2 linked regions of the Dinoroseobacter shibae DFL 12 = DSM 16493 genome follow. Each later gene encodes a partner of the first gene's protein in a complex. Links are inferred from orthologs where the notes say so. Each region holds a gene or a part of one and is shown on either strand. Other genes may lie near its edges. The genes, in order: trxA and trxB.

Region 1 (9,269 bases):
GGTGGCGCGACTGCTGCTCGAAGACGTACCTCCGGAACGCATTCTCTGCCTGACCTATACGAAAGCCGCCGCGAGCGAGATGCAGAACCGGCTCTTCCGCACGCTCGGAGGTTGGTCGATGCTGGATGATGGCGACCTGCGGCGGCGACTGGCCGAGCTGGGCCTGCTGCAGGTCGAGATCACGGCAGCGCGTTGCCGCAGCGCCCGCACGCTCTTTGCCCGAGCGATCGAGACCCCGGGCGGACTGAAGATCCAGACGATCCACTCCTTCTGCGCCAGCCTTTTGCGCCGTTTTCCGATGGAAGCTGGCGTGTCGCCGCAATTCACCGAAATGGACAGTCGCGCCGAGGCCGAGTTGCAACGGGCTGTGCTGCGCCAGATGGCCGAGGGACCGGGTCGCGACAGCCTCTTTGCCCTCGCGCAGAGCGTGGACGAGACGAACTTGCCGGAGCTCATGAAAGAACTTCTGAGCCACCGCGAGGCGCTCACAAGCCCGCCCGCCCAAGGCGTTATCGAAAAGACCCTTGGATTGGCTCCAGGGGATAGCATCACAGCGCTCTCGGACCGCACCTTTCAAGCCAAGGATCGCGACTTGATCGGGCGTGTCGCGAAAGCCTGCGCCACCGGCAGTTCAACCGATGCCAAAGCCGCGGCAAAGCTGCAAGAACTTGCAGACCGTGCGCCGGATACAACGTGGTTCGAGGTTCTGGAGGGCTTGCTACTCTATGGTGCGACGGCCAAGGCCGGCCCTTTCGCGCCCAAGACCGACGCCTTCCCAACGAAAGCCACGCGGACCGCGCTTGGCGCCGACATGGGCGCGCTGAACGACCTGATGTGTCGTGTCGCCGAAGCGCGACAGCCTCGTCTGGCGTTGGAAATCGCGGCGCAGACCCGGATCGTCCACAACTTCGCCAACGTGTTCCTGAAGGCCTACCAGGCGGGCAAGGACGCGCGTGGTTGGTTGGATTTCGACGATCTGATCCTGCGCGCCAAGACGCTTCTGACCGATCCGGGGGTGGCGCAATGGGTTCTCTTCCGACTTGATGGCGGGATCGACCATATGCTGGTGGACGAAGCGCAGGACACCTCGCCCGTGCAATGGGATGTCATTCGCCTGCTGACGCGCGAATTCACCGCCGGTCAGGGCGCGCGCACCAATGTCTTGCGCACCATTTTCGTGGTCGGAGACCAGAAACAATCGATCTATTCATTCCAAGGCGCCGATCCCGCCGGGTTTGACCGGATGCGCCAGCATTTCGGCACCGAGCTGGCCCAGGTCGGCACGCCGTTGCAGGAACGGCTGCTCCTGTTTTCGTTCCGATCGTCGAGGGCCGTACTGCGTCATGTGGACGAGACCTTCTCTCGGTTCCAGCACCAGGGCCTCGGCGGCGGGTCGGAACACATCGCGTTTCACGAAGCCCTGCCGGGGCGGGTCGACCTGTGGCCTGCGTTGGCGAAGGCCGAAAAACAGACGCCCCAAAACTGGACCGACCCGGTGGACAAGATCGCCGCGGACGATCCGCGTCACGTACTGGCCCGCAAGATTGCGGCAGAGATCAGACGCCTGCTTGAGAGCGGCACGCAGATCACCTCCGCCAAGGGCGAGACTCGCCCGATCACGCCCGGCGATTTTCTGGTTCTGGTGCAAAAACGGTCCGAGATCTTCCACGAGTTGATCCGCGCCTGCAAGACCGAACGCTTGCCAATCGCGGGTTCGGACCGGCTGCGTGTGGGGGCGGAACTGGCGGTGCAGGATTTGATGGCACTGCTGGCCTTTGCCGCGACGCCGGAGGATAGCATGGCGTTGGCCTGCGTGCTGCGTTCCCCACTCTGCGGCTGGACCCAGCGCGAGCTGCACGTCCTCGCACAGCCGAACCGAAACCGCTTCCTCTGGGCGGCTTTGCGCGACAGCGACGCGCACGGTGAAACCCGCGCTTTCCTGCAGGATGTCAGGGATCAGGCTGATTTCCTGCGCCCATACGACCTGCTTGAACGGGTGCTAACCCGCCATGGCGGGCGCGAACGGCTAATTGCGCGGCTGGGCGAGGAAGCCGAGGAAGGCATCGACGTCCTGCTCGACCAAGCCCTGCAATACGAGCAGACCGAAATACCCAGCCTGAGCGGCTTCGTGGCATGGTTCCGGCAGGACGACATGAGCATTAAACGTCAGATAGACGCCCGTCGGGACGAGATCCGGGTGATGACAGTCCACGGTGCCAAGGGACTGGAAGCCCCTATCGTCATCATGCCCGATTGTGCAAAACCGTCCAATACCAACACTCGCAGCAAGCTGCTCCCGCTTGAAGATGGCCCCTTGGTGTGGGCCGGAAACAAGGAAACGCGCCCCGAAGTTATAAAGCCTCGCGCCGAGGAGATTGCACTGCGCGACACCGAAGAGCGGATGCGCCTGCTTTATGTCGCCATGACCCGCGCCGAGAGCTGGCTGATCGTGGCCGCCGCGGGGGAGACCGGGACCGGCACGGACAGCTGGCACGCCATGGTGACCGAGGGTATCGAGGCACAGACGCCCCACGAGGTGGAGTTTCCGACCGGGACCGGCTTGCGGCTTGAGCACGGGGTCTGGCCCCCCGATGCCCCTTCCCCCATGCCCCTCCATACGGCCCATAGTCCACAACAGCCCGCCTTCGCACCAATGCCTCCGATGCCTGAACGGCGCAACACCCGTGCACCCTCCGATCTCGGTGGGGCGAAAGTGATCGAGAACGCAATCGAGGGCCTCGACAAGGATGCGGCCCAACGACGTGGCAAGCAGATTCACCTGCTTCTGGAGCATCTGCCGGATCATCCACCGGAAAGTTGGGCAAGCCTCGCGCCGCGCCTTCTGGGAGCGGAGGACAACCCCGAGACTGTCGCAGACCTTCTGGCGGAAGCGCGCGGCGTCCTCGAAAACCCCGCTTTAGAGCCGCTTTTCGCTCCGGACACGCTTGCCGAGGTCAGCCTGACCGCGCCCCTACCCGGCCTGAATGGCGCACAGATCCTTGGGACAGTCGATCGTCTCATCATTGGACCGGAGCGTATCGTCGCCGTCGACTTCAAAAGCAACCAGGCCGTCCCTGCGCACCCAGAAGACACCCCCGAAGGCCTGCTGCGCCAGATGGGCGCTTATGCCGAAGCTCTCGCCGCGATCTATCCGGATATGTCCATCGAGACAGCGATCCTCTGGACCCGAACCGCGACTCTCATGCCCTTGCCCCACGGTTTGGTGATTGCGGCGTTACAAAGGACGCCGCCAGCTTGACCTTTCCTGGCCCGGTTCATAGGTTCCGGGGCCGACACATGCATCCCCCAAGGAGGGCCATAGCCATGGCAACCGTTGCCGTAACCGACGAAACCTTCGACACCGAAGTCACGAAATCCGACATCCCCGTGGTGGTGGATTTCTGGGCAGAATGGTGCGGCCCCTGCAAGCAGATCGGCCCGGCGCTCGAAGAACTGAGCGTGACCTTCGACGGCAAGGTGAAGATCGCCAAGGTCAACGTGGACGAGAACCCGAACGCCCCCGCACAGATGGGCGTGCGCGGTATTCCTGCGCTGTTCCTGTTCAAGAACGGCGAGGTTGTGTCGAATAAGGTCGGTGCCGCGCCGAAAGCCGCCCTGCAAAGCTGGATTGAAGAGTCCCTCTGATTCTGCCTCACACGCACCGGAACGGGCGCCTTCGGGCGCCCTTTTGCTTGGCCCGTTGCGAAACCGCGCCCGGACCCGCATATATGGCCCAGATTACGGAGGCCCCATGACTGAGACATCCTTCCCCGGCTGGCACGGCACCACCATCATCGGCGTCAAGAAGAACGGCAAGGTTGTGGTCGCTGGCGACGGGCAGGTCAGCCTTGGCCAGACCGTCATCAAGGGAACCGCCCGCAAGGTGCGCCGCCTGACCCCGGGTGGACATGACGTGGTCGCGGGTTTCGCAGGCTCGACCGCCGATGCCTTCACCCTGCTGGAACGGCTGGAAGCCAAGCTCGAAGCGACCCCCGGGCAGTTGCAGCGCGCGGCGGTGGAACTGGCCAAGGACTGGCGCACCGACAAGTACCTGCAAAAGCTCGAAGCGATGCTGATCGTGACGGACGGTTCCCTTCTTCTGGTGATTACAGGGGCGGGCGATGTGCTGGAGCCAGAGCATGACATCGCCGCCATCGGCTCTGGCGGAAATTTCGCCCTTGCGGCTGCCCGTGGCCTGATGGAGGCGGATTTCGACGCCGAAACGATTGCCCGCAAGGCAATGCAGATCGCAGCAGACATTTGTGTCTACACCAACGGAAACCTGACTGTCGAAGCGATCGACGCCTGACCCGCAACGCGGCTTGTTTCCACGCCGCGCCTTTACCTAGCCCCCAAGACAAGTGCAGGAGACCGCCCGTGACCGACCTGACCCCCCGCGAAATCGTGTCCGAACTGGATCGGTTCATCATCGGGCAGAAGGATGCCAAACGGGCTGTGGCCGTTGCCCTGCGCAACCGCTGGCGCCGCAAACAGCTGTCGGATGACCTGCGCGAAGAGGTTTATCCCAAGAATATCCTGATGATCGGCCCGACCGGCGTCGGCAAGACCGAGATCAGCCGTCGCTTGGCGAAACTGGCACGCGCGCCGTTCATCAAGGTCGAAGCCACCAAGTTCACCGAAGTCGGCTATGTCGGCCGTGACGTGGAACAGATCATCCGCGACCTCGTCGAGAACGCCATCACCATGACTCGCGATCACATGCGCGAAGAGGTGAAGGCCAACGCCCATCAGGCCGCTGAAGAGCGTGTGATCGAAGCCATCGCGGGTTCAGACGCCCGTGAAGCCACCCGCGAGATGTTCCGCAAGAAGCTGAAAGCCGGGGAACTGGACGATACGGTGATCGAGCTGGAGGTGGCAGATACTTCCAACCCGATGAGCATGTTCGAAATTCCCGGCCAGCCCGGCATGAACCCCATGGGCGGCGGCATGGATCTGGTTGAGCTGTTCGGCAAGGCGTTTGGTGGGCGCACCGTGCGCAAGAAGCTGACTGTGGCACAGAGCTACGAGGTCTTGATCAGCGAAGAGGCAGACAAACTGCTGGACGATGAAGCGGTCAATCGCAGTGCCGTCACAGCGGTGGAACAGAACGGCATTGTCTTCCTCGACGAGATCGACAAGGTCTGCGCTCGCTCCGACGCCCGTGGCGCCGATGTCAGCCGCGAAGGCGTACAGCGTGACCTGTTGCCCCTGATCGAGGGCACAACCGTCAGCACGAAGTACGGCCCAGTGAAAACCGATCATGTGCTGTTCATCGCCTCCGGCGCGTTCCACATCGCCAAACCTTCGGACCTGCTGCCGGAACTTCAGGGGCGCCTGCCCATCCGGGTCGAGTTGCGCCCCCTGACCGAACAGGATTTCGTCCGTATCCTGACCGAGACCGACAATGCTCTGACACTGCAATACACCGCGCTGATGGGCACGGAATCCGTCACTGTCACCTTCGCCGAGGATGGCATCGCAGCGCTTGCGCGCATCGCAGCGGAGGTGAACCAATCGGTGGAGAACATCGGCGCGCGGCGGCTCTATACAGTGATGGAACGGGTGTTCGAGGAACTCAGCTTCGCCGCTCCGGACCGCTCCGGCGACGAGATCACCGTGGATGCGGAGTTTGTCGAAGCCAATCTCGGCGCGCTGACCCGCGATACCGATCTCAGCCGCTACGTACTCTGATCTGCCACGCGCCCTGCGTCGCGCATAGAAGCGTGGAATGACTACTTCCGGATTCCTTCGTCAAAACGCCCGTTGGCTAGGCGCCGGGGGGCTACTGGCGTTCTCCGGCAGCTATGGGCAGACCTTTTTCATCGCCATCTTCGCCGGCGACATCCAAGAGAGTTTCGGGCTGAGCCACGGCGCGTGGGGCGCCATCTATGCACTGGGCACACTGGGCTCTGCTGCGGTCATGGTCTGGCTCGGCACCCTGACCGACCATTATCGCGTCCGCCGCCTTGGGCCCTGGGCGCTTGCAGGCCTTGCTGCGGCCTGCCTGGCCATGGCGGTCAACCCTTGGGTCTGGGCCCTTCCACTGGTGGTGTTCGGCTTGCGTCTCGGCGGTCAGGGTATGGTGACCCATGTGGGCCGCGTGGCTATGGCGCGCTGGTTCTCAGCCAATCGCGGAAAGGCGATATCCGTGTCTTCGCTTGGGTATTCGGTGGGCGAAGCGTTTCTTCCGATCCTGTTCGTGGCGCTTTTGACCGTCGTCGAGTGGCGCGCGCTCTGGGGTCTTGCAGCCTTGCTGAGCCTCGCGGCCATCCCGGTGCTTCTGGCCCTTTTGCACCGCGAACGCCAACCGCAAAGCTATGCCGAAGACAGTCAGAGTACTGGTTCGGGCGGCCGCCACTGGACCCGGGCAGAGGTCGTGCGAGCACCTTTCTTCTGGGCGATTGTACCCGCACTTCTGTCGACGCCCGCCTTCGTGACCGCATTCTTTTTTCAACAAGTCCATCTGGCGGCGGAAAAGGATATCGCCCATCTCGATCTTGTCGCGCTTTTTCCGCTCTATTCGGTGGTCTCGGTTCTCGCGATGCTGGGCACGGGATTTCTCGTGGACCGGTTCGGCACACGTCTCCTGATGTGCCTGTTCACCCTACCCTTGGCACTGAGCTTCATCGTCATATCAGGCACCGAAACCCTCTTGGGCCTCGCGGTCGGGCTAAGCCTTCTGGCGGTTACGGTCGGCGCGAATAACACACTGCCCGCGGCCTTTTGGGCGGACATGTTCGGGACCCGCCATCTCGGCGCGATCAAATCGGTCGCCATGGCCCTTATGGTTTTGAGTTCCGCGATAGGGCCGCTGATTACCGGTCTGGCCATCGATGCAGGGGCGTCCTTCCCTGCGCAAATGCCCTTGATCAGTCTCTATATCGCCCTCTCAGCCGGGCTGCTCGCCGCCGCTCTGTGGCGTACGGGAGCCTAACGCGGCCTCTTGAGATACACGTAATATGCCCCACCACCACCGTGGCGCAAATGGGCCGTTGTAACCTGCAACACGACGCTGGACAGTGGTGGAATCGACAGCCAATGGGGCACCTGGTGGCGCAGAACGCCGAGACGTTCGGGGATCGGACCGCCCTGATCGCGGTCCTTGCCCTTTCCGGTGATCACCAGAACCAGGCGCTTGCCCTGGGAATGCGCCCCGAGGATGAACCGGTTGAGCGCAGGATGCGCCTGAGACAGCGTCATGCCATGCAGATCCAGCCGCCCCTCGGGCTTCAACTTGCCCCGTTTGAGCTTGCCGAAGGCCTTGCGATCCATGGTCACCGGCGCGGCGGCGATCCGCTCACCGAGTCCAGGCGCCAGATCGTGAGTCTCGGACAAACCCGCGCCACTCCCGATGCTGAACGGCGAGATAGGCTCTTTTTCAGGGGATCGAGCCTTGCGCGGGCTTGGGGTCACATCCTGCGGCATCGGAAACCGCGGCTTGCTCAAGGGCGTGGCGGTTTCGGCAACACGCTTCCAGATTTCCTCCTCGTCGGGGCGCAGGCGTCTCGGGGGTCGCTTGGACATTTCACATCCCACTTTCCACGTAGGACAACGCCAACTCCACCGGTAGCAGTACAACCATGCGCCCCGGATCGCGGATACGCCCGGCCTTGTCACCCGCCGCCTCGCCTGAGCCGTAGAACACGTCCGCGCGCTGGGCCCCCTTGATCGCAGAGCCGGTATCCTGCGCCACCATCAAGCGGCGCAAGGGGTCTGCCCCGCCCTTCTCGATCCAGACCGGCGCCCCTAGGGGGGTATAGGTCGGATCCACCGCGATGGTCCGCATCGGCGTGATTGACCGGTTCATCGCCCCCAAAGGCCCCAGATGGGCAGGTACGGTGGATACTTCACGAAAGAACACAAAGGATTTGTTGTGGTGCAGCAGCCGCTTGCCGGCGGCGCCATTGGCCCGCACCCAGGCCTTGATCCGATCGGCGGAAACCTGGTGCGGCTGGTACAGCCCACGCCGGACCATTTCGCGCCCGACAGAGCTATAGTCATGGCCGTTTTTCGCCGCGAACCCCACGCGCATCACTGTCCCGTCGGTCAAGCGCAGACGGCCGGAGCCCTGAACCTGAAGGAAAAAAACCTCCACCGGATCGGTGGCGTAAGCCAGCTCAAGTCCGCGCCCGTTCAGGATCCCGCGGTCTTCCAGCTCGCCTCGGGTATACCAGGGCCGATCGCGGGGCAATTCGGGTGGCACTTGGTAAATCGGGTACTGATACGCGCCACCGCGCGTGCGCGATGCGCGCAGCTCGGGCTCGTAGTAGCCGGTGAAGAGCGCCTCGTCATCGCCCTTGATCAGGATCGGGAGGAACAAGCTCTCGAAGAACCCGCGCGCATCATTCGTCGCGCGGGCAATTGCGCAGATGGGACCCCAAGCTGGATCCTTCAGATCGACGCAAGTTGTCCGGAAGGCTTCCAGCGCCTCTGTATGAGAATCCTCGGCCCAGCCTTTGAGGTCACCGAAACCAAGAAGTTCAACAGATGCATGTGCGGGCGTAGCGCCAGCCATCAGTCCAACGCCCAGCACCGCCGCGCGGAGCGGGATCATTCCCCGGTTGCGACAAGCCGCCAGTTGGGATCATCCGACCCCATGACCCGCGCGAAGGTCCAAACGTCCTTCTGACGCTTAATCTCCGTCGGATCGCCTTCGACGATCTCGCCTTCGGCATTCCGCACAACAAAGGTCAGCTCGCCCACGAACCGCACGGTCACTTCACCCTCTCGAGTATCGCGGTCGAACGCTGCTTCCACGAGCGTAGTCTCGCGCACACCGACGAACTCGGCCTCGACAGTCAGGCCCTGTTCATTGCGCTGCTCGATCACCTCCGAAAACGCTTCGGACAGCTCTTCGGACAGGAAGCCCTGGACGTCGTCCATATCGCCGTTTTCGAAGGACATGAGGATCCACTCGTAGGCGCCTTTTGCTCCGCCGAGGAATTCAGTCACGTTGAAGCCCGGCTCCGCCATCTTCATGGCGGCGAGCGCTTTGGCGCTGTCGCTGCCATCGGGAACGTGATCAGTGATGTCCGTATCCGGGCCGCCTTCGATCACTTCGAAATCACGACGCGGCGTGACGTCACGTTCCGGCCCGTCCAGCGGGACAGGTTTCTTTTCGAAGCCCTCGCGCGTGCCAAGCACGCTGCGCAGGCGCAGGATCAGGAAAACGGCGACCCCAAGCAGTACAAGAATTTGGAGCATGTTGGAATTCATAGGATCCTCGCGCAGCGCTGCATGTATGGTATCTCCGGTCAGGTTGCATATGT
Region 2 (9,153 bases), 810 kb from region 1 along the record:
GATGCAGAATGGCAATCCGCGGATGAAGGGCCGACAGAGAACCGCGACACAGACGCGGCTGCGGCCCCGGACATGGCGGAGGACATCTGGGACGCACCCGGTTACGAGGACGACGTGGACACCGAAGCGGCGCAAGACCCCGCGCCCGACAGAAAGCTGACCCTCGTGCGCCTGGTGGCGGGCATCGCGCTCCTGGCTGGGTTGATCCTCGCCGCGCCGCTCGTGATGGACAAGGTGATGCCCCTGGTCGAGGCCAACGCCACCGCGATCGCGCGCTGAGCCTAGCCCTTCGCCTCCAGCGCTTCGATCCGCGCCTTCAGCGCCTCGTTCTCCTCGCGGGCCTTCTGCGCCATGCCGCGCACGGCATCGAATTCTTCGCGCGTGACGAAATCCCGGTCCGCCAGCCAGCGGTCCATCATCCCCTTCATCGCGGTCTCGGCTTCGTCCCTGGCCCCTTGCGCCACGCCCATGGCGTTGGTCATCAACTGGCCGATATCGTCGAACAACTTGTTGCGGGTCTGCATGGGGCGCTCCATCTGCTGCGTGACCCCGTATATGGCCCCGTCCCCCTGAAACCTCAAGGTTGACAAGCCCTCGGCCAGCCCGGACACATCGCCCCAGATGCCGGAGCCCGTGATGCCGTTCGCCATACCCTTCCCGCCGCTGAGCCCCGAGATCTTCGCGATCGAGATCGGCGGGGTGACCCTCGCCCTGCGCTGGTATGCGCTGGCCTATATCCTCGGGCTGGTGCTGGGCTGGCGGATCGTGACCGGGCTGGTCAAGCGCCCCGCGCTCTGGGGCGCGCGCCCCGCCCCGATGTCCCCGCCGCAGGTCGAGGCCCTGCTGACCTGGGTGATCCTCGGGGTGGTGCTGGGCGGGCGGCTGGGCTTCGTGCTGTTCTACCAGCCCGATTACTACCTGCGCCATCCGGCCGAGATCCTGATGGTCTGGCAGGGCGGCATGGCCTTCCATGGCGGGCTTGTGGGCGTGGTGCTGGCGGTGGCGATCTTCTGCTGGCGCGAAGGCGTGCCCCATTTGCAGGCCGCCGATGCGCTGGCCGTCGCGACCCCGCCGGGGCTGTTGCTCGGACGGATGTCGAATTTCATCAATGCCGAGCTTTGGGGCCGGCCCACGGACGCGCCCTGGGGCGTGATCTTCCCCGGTGTCTCGGCCCAGAATTGCGGCCAGCCCGCGGGGGAGCTTTGCGCGCGCCACCCCTCGCAGCTCTACGAGGCGGGGCTGGAGGGGCTTCTGCTCGGCCTCGTGCTGTGGTGGCTGGTGCGGCGCGGCGCGCTGGCGCGCACGGGGACGGTGTTCGGCACGTTCCTCGCAGGCTACGGCGCGGCGCGTTTCGTGGTCGAACTGGTCCGCCAGCCGGATGCGCAATTCGTCTCCGCCGGCAACCCGGTGGGCCATGCGCTGCACTTCGGCGGCTGGGGCCTGACCATGGGTCAGATCCTGAGCCTGCCGATGATCGCGCTCGGCCTGTGGCTGATCGCGCGCGCCCGCCGCACCGCGCCATGACCCCGCTGGCGGAGATCCTCGCCGCGCGGATCGCCGCGACCGGCCCGATCACCGTGGCCGAGTTCATGGCCGAATGCCTGCTGCACCCCACCCACGGCTATTACACCACGCGCACGCCCTTCGGTCAGGCGGGCGATTTCACCACCGCACCGGAGATCAGCCAGATGTTCGGGGAATTGCTGGGCCTCGCGCTGGCCCAGGCCTGGCACGACCAGGGCGCACCGCCCGGCGCCATTCTTGCCGAGATCGGGCCGGGGCGCGGCACGCTCATGGCCGACATCCGGCGCGTGCTGAAACAGGTGCCCGGCGCCGCCACCCTGCGCCCCCACCTGGTTGAGGCCAGCCCCGCCCTGCGCGCCGAGCAGGCAACCCGCGTGCCGGAGGCCGTCCGGCTCGACCGGGTGGAGGATCTGCCCGACGCGCCGCTCTTGCTGGTGGCCAACGAGTTCTTCGATGCCCTGCCCATCCGCCAGTTCGAGCGCCACGCCGCGGGCTGGGCCGAACGGCAGATCGGGCTGGCCGAGGGCGCGCTGGCCTTCGGGCGCGCCCAACCCGCGGCGCTGGCATCCCTCGCCCACCGGATGGCGGATACAGGCCCCGGCGATCTGGTCGAAACCTGCGCCCCGGCGCAGCCGATCATCGCCGAGATCGCGGGCCGCATCGCGCGCCACGGCGGCGCGGCGATCATTGCAGACTATGGCGACTGGCGCTCGAAGGGCGACACGTTGCAGGCGGTGCGCGCCCATCGCCCGGACCCGGTGCTGGCCCATCCCGGCCAGGCCGACCTGACCGCTCATGTGGATTTCGAGCCGCTGGCGCAGGCCGCGCGCACCGCCGGCGCGAGCGTATCAGCGATGATCCCCCAGGGCGTGTTTCTTGAACGGCTGGGCATCACCACCCGCGCCCAGGCCCTCGCCACGGGACTGGAAGGCGCGGCATTGCAAAGCCACATCGCCGCACATCGCCGCTTGACCCACCCGGAGGAAATGGGAACCCTGTTCAAAGTGCTCTGTGTGAGTCCCCCATCCGCGCCCCCCGTGCCGGGGTCCATCGCCCCGCCCAACCCCGGGAAACCCGACGCCCCATGACGCTCGAGATCCTCACATCGCCCGCCCTGCCGGTGGCGCACGGGTTCTTCACCCGCAAGGGCGGCGCGTCCTCGGGCGTGTTCGAGGGGCTCAATTGCGGCCCCGGCTCCAGCGACCAGTCCGACACCGTGGCCCTGAACCGCGCCCGCGTGGCCGCGGCGATGGAGGTGCCGGTCAGTGCGCTCGCCACGGTGAACCAGGTTCATTCGCCGGACGTGGTCACGCTCGAGGCCGCCCCGGCGCCCGGCCCTAAACCCACCGCCGACGCCATGGTCACCGCGACCCCGGGCCTCGTTCTCGGCATCCTGACCGCCGATTGCCAGCCGGTGCTCTTCGCCGACGGGCAGGCGGGCGTCATCGGCGCGGCCCATGCGGGCTGGCGCGGCGCGCTGGACGGCGTGCTGGAGGCCACGATCGACGCCATGGTGGCCGCGGGCGCCCGGCGCGAGGCGATCACCGCGGTGATCGGCCCGTCGATCTCCCAGCGGGCCTACGAGGTCGGGCCCGAGTTTCTCGACCGTTTCCTCGACGACGACCCCGAGAACAGCCGCTTTTTCGCCGGGGGCCAGGACGGCCGGGCGCATTTCGACCTGATCTCCTACGGGCTGACCCGGCTGCGGGGCGCGGGCATCGCCCAGGCCGAGTGGACCGGCCATTGCACCTACAGCGATCCGGGCCGGTTCTTTTCCTACCGCCGCAGCGTCCATGGGGGCGAGGCAGATTACGGCCGGCTGATCTCGACCATCCGGCTCTGAGCGGCCCTGTCGGGCCCGATGCCCGCCACATTCCTGCCTTGTTTCGCCCCGGCCCCCCGCGTCAGATGCATGGAATACCTGCAAACGCGGGCATTTCCGCAGGGCCACTGCCCCCCGCAACTTTTACAATTTTCGTCAAATTTCGGCCTTTTTTGCCCGCAAGGCTGACCACAATTCGCGATCACGAGCGCGGATTGTTCCCAACTGCCACTCACGGCGCCAAATTAAGGCACAAACCATGATGAAAGACACGCCCCGCTGGCTCCGCGCGCTGCTGCGCGCCACGGCCGAACACACCCCGCCCCCGCCCTATGCCCGCCAGGTGCGCCCGCCGCTTGCCCTGCGCGACGCGCCACCTGCACCGGAGCGGCGCCGCGCCGCGGGAGGCTGACCCCGCGTTAAGGATGACCCGTCGAATTCTTTGACAATTTTAGTCAAAGCGCACAGGTTCAGCGGGCTGACCACGGTGGGGGCCGTACAGCAACCCGAGGGTAAGAACATGGCTCCACTCGTCCGTCCGCCGGTCCCGGTCACCGTATCCAATGGTGCAGACGCCACCGCGCAACCGTCCGTTCTGGCCAGATTCGACAGCCACTGCATCGAACAGGGCGCGCGCAGCTTCTGCGCCCGCAAGCCCGAGATCGTAACGCGCCTGCTGCCGGCCTTCGGGATCCTCGCCCAAGGCACCCAGATCCGAGTACCCACGGGCAGCGTCGCGATCGAGGATCTGGGCCTCGGCGACACCATCGCCCCGGGTGACGGCGGCACCGCTCAGATCACCTGGATCGGCGAGGTCACCTTGCGGCCCGACGCGCTCGACACCCCTTGGCTGCGCCGCGTACAGCCCGAACGCTTCGGCTTCGGCCGCCCCCTCAGCGACAGCATCCTCGGCGCCGCTGCCGAGGTACAACTCGGCGGCGCCCGCGACATCTCCAAGCCGCTCTCGACTTTCGGTCATGACGACATGATCACCGCGCTGGTCCCGCAAGCCCCAGTCCGCATGTTCCAGATCGCCTGCGCCAGCCCCGCCTGGGCCGTGGCCAACGGTCTGTCGATTCGTACCCTGAACACGGACGGTTTCCTGTCCCGCCAACCCGATCTTCTCGCACAGATGTTCGCCAGGTTTATGCCCGGGCTGACCACGCGGCCCGCACCCGAACGCTTCGTCACCGCCTCGCCCTTCCGCCGCGCCCGCCTGGGCTGAGCCCCCGGACGCCCGCCCGTCAGGCGATCTGGCTGAGACGCGCTTCCATGACATCGAAGGGGACGCCGGGCTCGTCCTTGGCCCCCCGGATCACCAGCGAGGTCTTCACGCTCGCCACGTTCTCCGCCGCGGTCAACTCGCCGGTCAGGAAGCTCTGGAAGGACGACAGGTCCGGGGCCACGCATTTCAGGATGAAGTCGATCTCGCCGTTCAGCATGTGGCACTCGCGCACCAGCGGCCAGGCCCGGCAGCGCGCCTCGAAGGCGCTCAGATCCGCCTCCGCCTGGCTGTTCAGCCCGACCATGGCAAAGACCTGCACCTCGAATCCCAAGGCGCGGGTGTCGACACTGGCATGGTAGCCGCGGATGAACCCGGCCTCCTCCAGCGCGCGCACCCGGCGCAGGCAGGGCGGGGCCGAGATGCCGACGCGCCTGGCCAATTCGACATTGGTCATGCGCCCGTCCCCCTGCAATTCAGCAAGAATCTTGCGGTCGATCGGATCAAGTTTGGATGCGTGCATAAGGCCCTCTTCCCGTGGGGCTTTCTTACGCCAGACACCCCACCTGCGCAATAATGTTTCTCACTTCGGCAATATTTTTCTACCGGCGATCAGAACCGTGGCCCCTTTTCCTCTCTGTCCCCGGGTTTTATATCGGGGGGATCATTTGTCGAGGAAGCTGCCCCATGTCGAGCGAAACACGTCACCTGAAGGTCCTGATCATCGGCTCCGGCCCGGCGGGCTACACGGCGGCGGTCTATGCCAGCCGCGCGATGCTGAACCCGGTGCTGGTCCAGGGCATCCAGCCCGGCGGCCAACTTACCATCACCACCGATGTGGAAAACTGGCCCGGCGACAGCAGCGTCATGGGCCCCGACCTGATGGTGCGGATGGAAGAGCATGCAAAGGCCATGGGGACCGAGATCATCGCCGACCATATCAACCGGCTCGACCTGTCGTCCCGCCCCTTCACCGCCTATGGCGACAGCGGCACGATCTACAAGGCCGAGGCGCTGATCCTGGCCACCGGGGCGCAGGCGAAATGGCTCGGCCTGCCCTCGGAGGAACACTTCAAGGGCTTCGGCGTCTCGGCCTGCGCCACCTGCGACGGATTCTTCTACCGCGGCAAGGAGGTCGTGGTGATCGGCGGCGGCAACACGGCCGTCGAAGAGGCGCTGTTTCTGACCAATTTCGCCTCCAAGGTGACCCTGGTGCACCGCCGCGACAGCCTGCGCGCCGAAAAGATCCTGCAGGACCGACTGTTCAAGAACCCCAAGGTCGAGGTGATCTGGGACCACACGGTGGAGGAAGTGGTGGGCACCGACACCCCGCGCGGCGTCGAAGGCGTGGTGATCAAGCACCGCGACACCGGCGAGACGCGCACCCTGCCCTGCGCGGGGTTCTTCGTGGCCATCGGCCATGCCCCGGCCTCCGAGTTGGTGATCGACCAGCTCGAAACCCATATGGGCGGCTATGTCGTCACCGCGCCGGACAGCACCGCGACCTCGATCCCGGGTGTCTTCGCCGCGGGCGACCTGACCGACCACGAATACCGCCAGGCGGTGACCAGCGCGGGCATGGGCTGCATGGCCGCGCTGGAGGCCGAGCGGTTTCTGGCGGAAATGGACGGCGAGACCACCGCCGATGCGGGCGTCTACGCGGCCCCGGTGAACGCGGCGGAATAACCGCCCCGCAAGGCAGCCCGGGCCCGCAGGCCCGGACCGCGCTGGCTCAGGGCAGAACCTCGCCCGTGGGCCGCGGCGTCGCCGCCGTTTCCACCGGCAGGATCGGATAGACCACCTCCGGCATCTCCCCGGTCAGGGCGCGCAGGAAGGCCACGATCTTGTCCGCCTCATCCTCGGTGATATCGGCACCGAGCTGCGAGTCGCCCATGATCTGCACCGCGGCCTTCAGGTCCCACACCACGCCGGAATGGAAATAGGGCGCCGTCAGCTCGATATTGCGCAGGGGCGAGGCCCGGAAGACATAGGAATCATCCGCCGTCTCGGTCACCGCGAATCGGCCCATGTCATCGGGCGGCAGCACATCCGCCCCCGGCTTCTCGATCAGCCCGAAGGGATAGTAGCCGTTGCCGCCCAGGTTCACCCCGTTATGGCAAGAGGCGCAGCCCTTGTCGATGAAGAGCGCCAGGCCCTCCTTCTGGTCCTCGCTCAGCGCCGCCTCGTCCCCGTTCAGATAGGCATCGAAGGGCGCGGGCGTGATCAGCGTGGCCTCGTAGGCCTCGATCGCCTTAGCGAAATTGTCGAAGGACACCGGGTCGGCCTCTTCGGGAAAGGAGGCCGTGAACCACTCCACATATTGCGGCATGGAGTTGAGCGTCGCGATCACGTTCTCCGGCGTGTTGGCCATCTCGACCCCCGCCTGCACAGGCCCCTTGGCCTGCGCTGCCAGGTCCTCGGCCCGCCCGTCCCAGAACTGCGCGATGTTGAACACCGCGTTCAGCACCGTGGGCGAGTTGCGCGGCCCCTTCTGCCAGCCATGGCCGATCGAGACCGGCATGTTGTCGTCGCCGCCCGTCGCCAGGTTGTGGCAGGAATTGCACGAAAACACCCCCGACGCGGACATCCGCGGGTCGAAGAACAGCGCCTTGCCCAGGTCGATCTTCTCCGGCGTGACGGGGTTGTCGCGCAGCGCCGGGATCGTGGAGGGCACCGGCTCGAACAGCTCGCGCGCCTGCTCCTGCAGGTCGGACGCGGACGCCGCGGACGCGGCCAGAACAAGCATGGAAACAGTGCCAAACCGGAGGGCTGGGTGACAGGCCATGAGAAACTCCTTTTCTTGTGGACCTTAGCCTGCCCGGCCTAACTTGGAATCGTTCTAAGTTTGTTGACTCAGGTCAAATCCGAACGCCCAACGCCACACGATAGGAAATTCCTATCAATACGCCGCGCGAAACCCGTCCATCGCCCGCCCTGTGCCCGGATCAACACAGCGTTTACCGCGATCGCAAATTGTTCTTGGCAGATCGGGTTGGCTGCCATATGCGTTCAGCCGTGAACACATATTGAGTCCCGCCCCGATGAACGCCCAGCCCAAACCGATCTCCGCCGAGGAGGAAGACCTGCTCTTCCGCCTGCTGCGGCAGCTCGACCTGACCCCGGACGCCTCCCAGCGCGCCCTGGCCGGGGCATTGGGCATCTCCCTGGGCCGGGTCAATGCGCAGCTGCGCGCCGCCGCGGAGGCCGGGCTGATCGAGATCACAGAACGGACCGGGACCGACCGGCGCCAGCGTTTCGCCTATGGCCTGACGGCCCGGGGTGCAGCGCAGAAAACCCGGCTCATCGACAAGTTCCTCGCCCGCAAGTTCACCGAGTTCACCGCCCTTCATGCCGAGCTGACCGGCTCGGCCCAATACCCGATCCCCCCCCAATTCAGGAGCTTTCCGATGCAAAACCCCCACGCCCCGATCACGGAGCTCTACGTCTCCGCCGACAGCGCCCAGAAGCTGAAGGTCGAAGCCGCGTCGCTTCCCTCCTGGGACCTGACCCCGCGCCAGATCTGCGATCTGGAGCTGCTAATGAATGGCGGGTTCAACCCGCTCAAGGGCTTCCTCGGCAAGGACGACTACGACAGCGTGGTGGAAACCATGCGCCTGGCGGACGGCTCGCTCTGGCCGATGCCCATCACCCTGGATATCAGCCAGGATTTCGCCGACACGGTCGAGCCGGGCCAGGACATCGCCCTGCGCGACCAGGAGGGCGTGATCCTCGCCATCCTGTCGATCTCCGACAAATACGTGCCCAACAAGGCCCGCGAGGCCGAAATGGTCTTCGGCGCCGACGACCTGGCGCATCCGGCGGTGAACTACCTGCACCACGTCGCGGGCCCGGTCTATCTCGGCGGTGCCATCACCGGCATCCAGCAGCCGATCCATTACGACTTCCGCGCCCGCCGCGACACGCCCAACGAGCTGCGCGCCTATTTCCGCAAGCTCGGCTGGCGCAAGGTCGTGGCCTTCCAGACCCGCAACCCGCTGCACCGCGCGCATCAGGAGCTGACCTTCCGCGCCGCGCGCGAATCCCAGGCCAACCTGCTGATCCACCCGGTCGTCGGCATGACCAAGCCCGGCGATGTGGACCACTTCACCCGCGTGCGCTGCTACGAGGCGGTGCTCGACAAGTACCCGGCCGCCACCACCACCATGAGCCTTCTGAACCTGGCCATGCGCATGGCCGGCCCGCGCGAGGCGGTCTGGCACGGGCTGATCCGCAAGAACCACGGTGTGACCCATTTCATCGTCGGCCGCGACCACGCCGGCCCCGGCAAGAACTCCGCCGGGGAGGATTTCTACGGCCCCTATGACGCGCAAGACCTCTTCCGCGAGCACGAAGAGGAAATGGGCATCACCATGGTGGACTTCAAACACATGGTCTGGGTCCAGGAGCGCGCGCAATACGAACCCATGGACGAGATCAAGGACAAGGACGAGGTCACGATCCTGAACATCTCGGGCACCGAGCTGCGCCGTCGCCTGTCCGAGGGGCTGGAGATCCCCGAATGGTTCTCCTTCCCCGAAGTGGTGGCCGAACTGCGCAAGACCCGCCCGCCGCGGGCCAAGCAGGG

Evidence for each region.
Region 2: the proteins of trxA (region 1) and trxB are in contact, whole or in part, in a crystal structure (PDB 1F6M), measured with the Escherichia coli proteins. The link is inferred for Dinoroseobacter shibae DFL 12 = DSM 16493 from one-to-one orthologs.

What each region holds. Positions count from the first base shown.
Region 1 is NC_009952.1:3,620,273-3,629,541, forward strand. The notes cover bases 1,995-4,984. They hold trxA (thioredoxin), read left to right. Parts: upstream 1,995-3,324; coding sequence 3,325-3,645; downstream 3,646-4,984. Other genes in these bases: addA (double-strand break repair helicase AddA), read left to right, coding at 1,995-3,259; hslV (ATP-dependent protease subunit HslV), read left to right, coding at 3,752-4,309; hslU (ATP-dependent protease ATPase subunit HslU), read left to right, coding at 4,378-4,984. In the rest of the region: more of addA, read left to right, coding at 1-1,994; more of hslU, read left to right, coding at 4,985-5,691; DSHI_RS17430 (MFS transporter), read left to right, coding at 5,729-6,934; DSHI_RS17435 (Smr/MutS family protein), read right to left, coding at 6,931-7,524; mltA (murein transglycosylase A), read right to left, coding at 7,526-8,554; DSHI_RS17445 (Tim44/TimA family putative adaptor protein), read right to left, coding at 8,551-9,216. UniProt on the Escherichia coli protein: Participates in various redox reactions through the reversible oxidation of its active center dithiol to a disulfide and catalyzes dithiol-disulfide exchange reactions.
Region 2 is NC_009952.1:2,803,968-2,813,120, forward strand. What follows is about bases 4,381-7,254. They hold trxB (thioredoxin-disulfide reductase), read left to right. Parts: upstream 4,381-5,255; coding sequence 5,256-6,254; downstream 6,255-7,254. Other genes in these bases: DSHI_RS21460 (Hint domain-containing protein), read left to right, coding at 4,381-4,571; DSHI_RS13465 (Lrp/AsnC family transcriptional regulator), read right to left, coding at 4,591-5,091; DSHI_RS13475 (cytochrome-c peroxidase), read right to left, coding at 6,301-7,254. Outside these bases: DSHI_RS13435 (hypothetical protein), read left to right, coding at 1-279; DSHI_RS13440 (accessory factor UbiK family protein), read right to left, coding at 282-524; lgt (prolipoprotein diacylglyceryl transferase), read left to right, coding at 637-1,524; DSHI_RS13450 (class I SAM-dependent methyltransferase), read left to right, coding at 1,521-2,612; peptidoglycan editing factor PgeF, read left to right, coding at 2,609-3,367; DSHI_RS22370 (hypothetical protein), read left to right, coding at 3,606-3,758; more of DSHI_RS21460, read left to right, coding at 3,867-4,380; more of DSHI_RS13475, read right to left, coding at 7,255-7,353; DSHI_RS13480 (bifunctional sulfate adenylyltransferase/adenylylsulfate kinase), read left to right, coding at 7,610-9,153.